DNA from 2 places in the Eggerthella timonensis genome. Region 2 is predicted to be linked to the other one. Evidence: predicted binding sites of a transcription regulator. Region 2 holds the regulator's gene; the other holds the start of a gene.
The links. Region 2 encodes HrcA, which represses chaperone genes, less so after heat shock. Its sites were predicted from a motif close to TNTTAGCANNCNNNNNNNNNGNNTGCTAANA; they were not measured.
Positions count from the first base shown of each region.

Region 1: the regulator HrcA is predicted to act here: its motif matches at 1,049-1,079, upstream of htpG (molecular chaperone HtpG).

Region 1 covers NZ_FXXA01000002.1:830,280-834,148, reverse strand. The annotation lists gene htpG (molecular chaperone HtpG) at 1-1,008, opposite strand, end outside; gene cgr1 (cytochrome c-type protein Cgr1) at 1,482-2,093, opposite strand; gene C1A15_RS03460 (molybdopterin-containing oxidoreductase family protein) at 2,103-3,869, opposite strand, start outside.
Region 2 covers NZ_FXXA01000002.1:2,556,055-2,559,923, forward strand. The annotation lists gene C1A15_RS10685 (RsmE family RNA methyltransferase) at 1-236, opposite strand, end outside; gene dnaJ (molecular chaperone DnaJ) at 247-1,386, opposite strand; gene hrcA (heat-inducible transcriptional repressor HrcA) at 1,445-2,458, opposite strand; gene hemW (radical SAM family heme chaperone HemW) at 2,947-3,869, opposite strand, start outside.

The sequences.
Region 1 (3,869 bases), 1.7 Mb from region 2:
CACGCCGCGCACGAAGTTGAAGTGGTCGGGCAGCAGCTCCTCGCACTTCTCCATGATCAGCACGTTGGAGCTGTACAGCGCGAGGCCCTTCTTGAAGTCCTTGCTGTACAGATCGTACGGAGCGCGGCCGGGGATGAACAGCAGCGCGTCGTAGCTGAGCGCGCCCTCGGCGTGGATGCTGAACGTGCGCGCCGGGTCGGTGAAGTCGTGGAAGTCGGTCTTGTAGAACTCGTGGTACTCCTCGTCGGTGACTTCCGACTTGCTGCGCTTCCAGATGGGGATCATCGAGTTGATGGTGTCGATCTCAGTGTAGTCCTCGTATTCCGGCTGGTAGTCGTCGCCGGCGTCCTCGGGCTTCGGCTTCTGGCGCGTCTTCGACACTTCCATCTGCACGGGGTAACGCACGTAGTTGCTGTAGCGCTTGATGAGGTTCTTCAGGCTGAACTCGCTGAGGAACGTGTCGTAGCTATCCTCGTCGGTGTTGTCCTTGATGGTGAGGATGATGTCGGTGCCGTGGCCCTCGCGCGTGGCCTCCTCGATGGTGTAACCCTCGACGCCGTCGCTCTCCCAGGCCCAGGCCTCGTCGCTGCCGTACGCCTTCGACACGACGCGCACCTTGGACGCCACCATGAAGGCGGAGTAGAAGCCCACGCCGAACTGGCCGATGATGTCCACGTCGTCGCCCTGCACGTCGGCGTTGTCCGTCTTGAACTCCATGCTGTCGGAGTGCGCGATGGTGCCCAGGTTGCGGTCGAGTTCGTCCTTCGTCATGCCGATGCCGTTGTCGCTGACCGTGATCGTGCGCGCGTCCTTGTCGAACGCAACGCGGATGCCCAGCTCGTCCTTGCCTAGCTGGATGTCCTTGTCGGTGAGGCTGCGGAAGTACAGCTTGTCGACCGCGTCCGACGCGTTCGAGATGAGCTCGCGCAGGAAGATCTCGCGGTTCGTGTAGATGGAGTTGATCATGAGGTCGAGCAGCTTCTTGCTCTCGGTTTTGAACTTGCGCATAGTTGGCGTCGCTCTCCTTTTCGTACGTGCCGGACTGCATCTTTAGCAGTCTCGGGCTTCGAGTGCTAACACGTGATTTTAGTGCGGCACGCGGAGATGTCAAGCGGAAGACGCCCCGATTGCAGAACAGCTGCACAGGAGAGGCAGAACGCCTCCTGCGCTCCCCGTCGTGCAGACAGCCGGAAGCGCAGCTTCGACTGGCTATGTGCGGGAAAATCGGGGTTTTGGCAATTCGCCCTCGTCTCGAACGCCATCGACAGCGCGCCGACGACGCGCATCGCCAGAAAACCCCAGGTCGCGATTTTCCGAACGCACCAAACAATCGAGCAGGATTGCCAAAACCCCGATTTTTCCGCACATCAGACAGACGACTCCTGCGCACGCGAGACAACGGCCGGAAAGCCCTCGAGCGGCCGCCCAAAAGGACGGCCGCTCGATCAGAAGGGAGGGATGGCTCCGCTCAGCGCGCGGCGCTACCCGGTGGGCAGGTCGGTGCTTTCCTTCGCGGTCAGCCAACCGGCAGGGGTTTCGGCGTCGGCGTGGCATTGGGTGCAGTAGTTCACCGACGCGCGGTGGGCCTTGTGGCACGAGTCGCACGTGATGTCGCCGTGGTAGGCCAGGTGCGGGTTGCGGGTCATGCCAGCGGTCGCGTTCGCCAGGTCGTCGCGCGTGAGGTTGTGGCACGACTCGTTCAGGCAGAACTCATCCGACGCAACGCCGCGCGCCGCTCCCAAGTCCGCGAGCGTGGCCTCCTGCAACGGCACGCCGTAACCGCCCGTTACCCAGGACGCGCCCTCGGCCATCTGCTCGCCCAGCGTGGGAACATGGCAGTCAAGGCACGTCTTGCCCGAGGCCTTGTGCGCCACCGCCAGCATGCTGGACGTGTCGGCCACCTCGTTGCCCCACTTGTCCACGCCCGCCTCGCCCAACGGCTGATCGTAGGTTTCGACGTAGGGATCCATCGGCGTGTGGCAGATGGCCGCGCAAAAGCTGGGCTGCTCGTGCCACACCCAGAACCCCATGCCCGCCACCACAAACACGAGCGCGACCGTACCGACGACGATGGGCCACTTCTTCGGCTTCATGGCAACCACCTACGCTCGCTCGACTTGACACAGGCCCGACTTGAACGGCGGGTAGCCCGTCACGTGGTCGAACTCGCGCTCGGTCAGCTTGTTCACGTTCGCCTTCTCCCAGCCGTGGAAGATGTCCACCACGCCCGGCAGCACGAGGTTCGTCACCTCAAGCTTCACCTCGATCTCGCCGAGGTGGTTGAACACGCGCACCTGATCGCCGTCTTCCAGACCGCGCTCAGCCGCCGTCTTCGGATGCAGGCGCACGATGGGATCGGGCATGAACTGGTTGAGCCAGGGGCAGTCGCGCAGCTTCGAGTGCGAGTACATGGGCACGCGCGAGCCCGTGTTCAGAATGAGCGGGTAGTCCTTCGCGCGGTCGGGCGTGCTGATGGGGCTGCTCACCGGTTCGTTGTACAGCGGAAGGCCCTCCAGCCCGCATTCCTTCATCACTTCGGACACCAGCTCAATCTTGCCGCTGGGCGTGTTGAAGCCGGGCTGGCCGTCCTTGCGGATCTTGCCCGTCTCGTACTTCTTCGGCTCGTAGGGGGCGCCGCCCGGCACCGCGTAGCCGTCGGGGTTGTCGCGCAGGTCCTGCATGGTCACCTCGAGGCCCGACGTGCGCAGCACCTCCGCCAGCGCCTCTTCCACGCTGCCGTCGAAACATTCCTCCGCATAGCCCAGGCGGCTGCCCAGTTCCATGGCCACCTGCCAGTCCTCGCGCGCCTCGCCGCGCGGCGTGATCACCGGTTCGCGCAGGTAGATCTTCCGACCGAACACCGCGAAGGGGGCCATGCGCTCGAAGCACATCGCAGCGGGCAGGATGATGTCCACGTAGTCGTGCGTCCAGGGACGGATGTAGTAGTCGGCCGCGCAGGCGAAATCGAGCTTGCCGATGGCCTCCTGGTAGAGGTGGCTTTGCGGCCACATCATGGCGTTGCCACCGAACATCACCATGGCCTTGATCTTGCCTTCGTCCACGTATTCGGGGAAGCGGTTCGTCTGCATCTGCTTCACGAACTTCGTCCACACGGGGAAGTCCTGCAAATCGTACCGCTTCGAGGCCAGGTCGGCATCGTAGATGTCCTCGCGGTTGAAACCGGCCGTGCTGGCGAACAGGTCGAACGGCAGGCCCGGATTGATCTCCAGGCCGCCGGCCACGTCCACGTTGCCCGCCAGCGCCACGAGCGACGCGATGGCGCGCATGTTGTTGCCGGCGTTGGTGTGGTGCACCTGCGGGCTCGCGCTGCTGATGAACCCTCCGGGGGTTTCCTCGCCCCACAGCTTGGCGGCCGCCTCGATTTTTTCGGCCGGCACCCACGTGATTTCGGCAACCTTTTCAGGCGTGAACTCTTGCACGTACTCTTTGAACTCATCGAACCCGTGTGTCCAGTTCTGGCAGAACTCCTCGTCGTAGTAACCGTCGCGCAGCATGACGTGCGCGATGCCCAAAGCCAGTGCGCCATCGGTACCGGGGCGCAGCTGCAGATGGATGTCGGCAAGTCCTGTCACCGTGGGCGTGACGCGCGGATCCACCACGATGAACTTGCAGCCCTTCTCCTTCGCGTTCATCAGCTTGCCGAAGCGGTTCGGCAGCGACCACGCCGGGTTGAGCGACCAGATGAGGCACGACTTGGAATTGTCGTTGGGATTCGCGCCGAGCGTCTGAAAGCCGTACACGAGCCCCGTGCCGATAAGCGTGGCATAGGCGCAGGTGGAGCTCTCGTTGCCGTACGTGGGCGTGCCGAACAGGTTGGCCAAGCGGTTCACCGCGCCGCGCGGCTCCTT
Region 2 (3,869 bases):
GCGTCTGCGCGCTCGAAGCGCTGCGCGATGCGCACGACCGGCAGCGCCTCGTCGAACGCGACGATCTCGCAAGCGAAGTAGTCCTGCGCCGCGTCCACCACCGCGATGCGCTCGCCCGGCGCCAGCCTGAGCACCCGGGCGTGCTTCGCGTCGTCGGCCTCGAGGCGCAGCGGGAACGCCGCGGCCTCCTCGTCGGCCAGCACCTGGTCGCGCAGGTAGAAATGCTGCAGGGACATCGCGGGTCCGCTAGTTGAACGCGTCGCGGAGCTTCTGGAGCGGGGTGCGCTCGTCGGCGACGTTCTCGCCCAGCTCCTCGGCCAGCTGCTCCAGCAGCTCGCGCTGCTTCTTCGTCACCTTCTTGGGCACCACCACGTTCACGTGCACGAACATGTCGCCGCGCGACTCGCTGCGGAACTTCGGCATGCCGAAGCCCTTCACGCGCACCACCTGCTCGTTCTGGCAGCCTTCGGGGATGCGCACCTGCACCTTCTCGCCCTCGAAGATGCCGTCGATCTCGATCTCGGCTCCGAGGGTGGCCTGCACGATGGACACGTTCGCCCGCGCGTGCAGGTTGTCGCCGTCGCGCTCGAAGAACTCATGCGGCTGGATGCGGCACGTGACGATGAGGTCGCCCGGGCGCGCGCCGTGCATGCCGGCCTCGCCGAAGCCGGACAGGCGCAGCTGCTGCGCGTCGCGGATGCCCACGGGCACCTCCACGGTGACGCGCTGGCGGTCGGGCACGCGGCCCTGGCCCTCGCACTCGGGACACGGGTTCTCGATGGTGTGGCCCGTGCCGCCGCAGGTCTTGCACGTGGTGGCCGTCTGCATGTCTCCGAGGAACGTGTGCTGGATGGTGACCACGCGGCCCTGCCCGTGGCAGTCGGGGCAGGTGACCTCGCGACCGTCGGGGCCGAGGCCCGAGCCCTCGCAGTCGGGGCACGGGGCGAGACGGTCGTAGACGATCTCCTTCTTCGCGCCGGCGGCCACTTCCTCGAGCGTCAGGCGCAGGCCCACGCCCATGTCGCGGCCCTCCTTGCGCATCGGCGTGCGGCCGGTCGCCTGCCCGCCGAAGAAGGAGCTGAAGATGTCGCCCATGCCGAAGCCGCCGCCGAAGAGGTCCTCGAAGTCGACGTAGCCGCCGCCCCCGTAGGGGCTGCCGCCGCCGGCCGCGCCCGGAATGGTGCCGAAGCGGTCGTATTGGGCGCGCTTCTGCGCGTCGGACAGCACGTCGTAGGCCTCGTTCAGCTCTTTGAACTGGTCTTCGGCATCGGGCGCCTTGTTCACGTCCGGATGAAGCTCGCGCGCGCGCCGACGGAACGCCTTCTTGATCTCGTCTTCGGTTGCCTCGCGGGACACGCCCAGAACTTCGTACAGATCCTTCGCCATCTTGCTTTCGAAACCTTTCCTCGAGGACGGCGCGTCCCGCGCCGCCGCCACATGTCGTTTATACGTCCTCCAGCGCCGCGCTCGCTATGCGCACCGCCTGGATCACCTTGGAATAGTCCATGCGCGTGGGCCCCACCACGGCCACGACGCCCGCCGATGCGCCGCGCCCGTAACGGCTGGCCACCACCGACACGCCCGCCAGCGCGGCCGCGTCGTTCTCGCGCCCGATGCGCACGCTGGGAACGCCCGCGCTTCGCCGGGCGGCGTCGTCGAGGATCTGCAGCAGCACGGTGTCGTCCTCGAGCACCTGCATGACGGGCAGCAGCGCCTGGGACTGGCTGAACTCGGGCTTCGTCAGAAGCGAGCTGACGCCCAGGCGATGGGTGCGCGACGCGTCGCCTTCCTGCAGGCACGACAGCACCTCGTCGAGGGCCATGCGCACGAGCGGGTCGCGGAACGCCTCGACCATGCCCTCGCCCAGGCCGTCCTCGATCTCCTGCAGGGACTTGCCGCCCATGACCTCGGAGAGGAAGCGCTGAACGCGGGCCAAGTCGTCGGGGGACACCTCTTCGGCGAACTCCATCTGGCGGTTGAACACCTGGCCGTCCTCGGTGACGAGCACCACGAGGGCGCACTGCGGGGACAGCGAGATGAGCGAGAGCTGCTTGATGTGCAGGTTCAGCACCGACGGCGCCAGCACGATGGACAGGCAGTCGGTGAGGCGGGTGAGCGCCGACGACGTCTGCTCGAGCAGCGCATCGAGCTCGCTCGCGCTGCGGCGCAGCTGGTCGACGACGGGCCGGTAGCGGTCGTCGTCGCCGGCGAGGTCGGAGGCGAGCAGGTTGTCGACGAACGCGCGGTAGCCGAAATCGGTCGGGATGCGCCCGGCAGACGTGTGCGGCTGCGTGATGTAGCCGCCGTCCTCGAGAACGGACAGCTCGTTGCGCACCGTGGCCGGGCTCACGCCCAGCTGATAGCGCTCCGTCAACGTGCGCGACCCCACGGGCAGAGCGCGCGCGACGTACTCTTCGATGAGGGCGCTCAGCACCCGTTGCCTTCGATCCGAAAGCACGCTCCTCCACCTACCTCTCTCTTACCGGTCTCTTGCCGGTCCGCGTTCCCCGAACCCGAACCCGAACCATAGTAACGCATCATATTAGCAGCCGAAAGCCGAGAGTGCTAACGACAGTCGCAAATTGTGGAGAAACTCGACGGTTACTGCACATGGGACGCGCGTGCCAGTCGCGCGCGCGGCACCCACGATCGCGTGCCGCCCGGAAGCCCTGCAGGCTCCCGGGCTATTCGCGACACGCGAATCGGCGCGTTTCAAGCAGTTTTTGCGTTTTGCGCGCATCGGAAGCGCGCTTTTCAGGGCAATCGCCGTACGCCACCTATGCGATCAGGGCTTATGTGCATAACGCAGCGCGAGCTTCGGGCAAAAACCGCCCGCATGCAAGCTTAAAACGCGCAAAACGCAAAAATTGCTTGCTTCCGGGCGATTCTCGCGCTGCCGTTCCCTCAATGCATGCACGGAGAAGGCGGGAGCGCGAAGGGCCTGGCCTAGGGCGCCAGGTCGAACAGCTCGCCGTACAGCTCGTTGCCGCAGAGCCAACCTCGCTCGGTGGGGCGCCAGCGGCCTTTCGCATGCTCGACGAGGCCGCGCTCCTCGAGGGCGGCCAAGGTCGCGGGCGCTTCGGGAAGCAGCTCGGCGGCCCGCGCGACGCGCTCGTCGGACACGCCGTCGGTCATGCGCATGCCCAGCATGAGGTCCTCGGCGGCCATCTGGCGCGGATCGAGGTCGTCGGTGACCGCGCCGTCCTTCACCCGCATGCGGCGCTCGGCGTTCTGCGTCATCGTGGCGGCCGAGCGGCCGAGCCCCAGGTAGGGCACGCCCGTCCAGTACGCGATGTTGTGGCGGCAGCGGTAGCCGGGGCGGGCGTAGCTCGCCACCTCGTAGCGCTCGAAGCCCGCCTCGGCCAGCACGCGCGCGGCGATCTCCATGTGCGCGGCCTCCACGTCGTCGTCGGGCTCCTCGAGCTCGCCCGCCAACACCGCGGCGTCGAAGGGCGTGTGCGGCTCGATGGTCAGCGGGTACACGCTCACGTGCGTCGCGCCGAGGCGCACCGCCTCGCGCACGCCGGCCTCGAAGCTCTCCGCGCTCTGCCCCGGGATGCCGCACATGAGGTCGAGGCTCACGTTGTCGAAGCGCGTGCGCGCCGCCTCGACGGCGCGGCGGGCGTCCTCGGAGGAATGCGCACGGCCGAGCGTGCGCAACACCTCGTCGTCGAAGCTCTGCACGCCGATGGACAGGCGGTTCACGCCGAGGGCCCAGATATCGCGCACCATGCGCTCGGTGAGGCTCTCGGGGTTCGCCTCCATCGTGCACTCCACCTCGGGCGTGAGGTGCATCGACAGCGACAGCGTGTACAGCAGCATCGACAGGCCCGCCAGGCCCACGTGGCTCGGGGTGCCGCCGCCGAGGT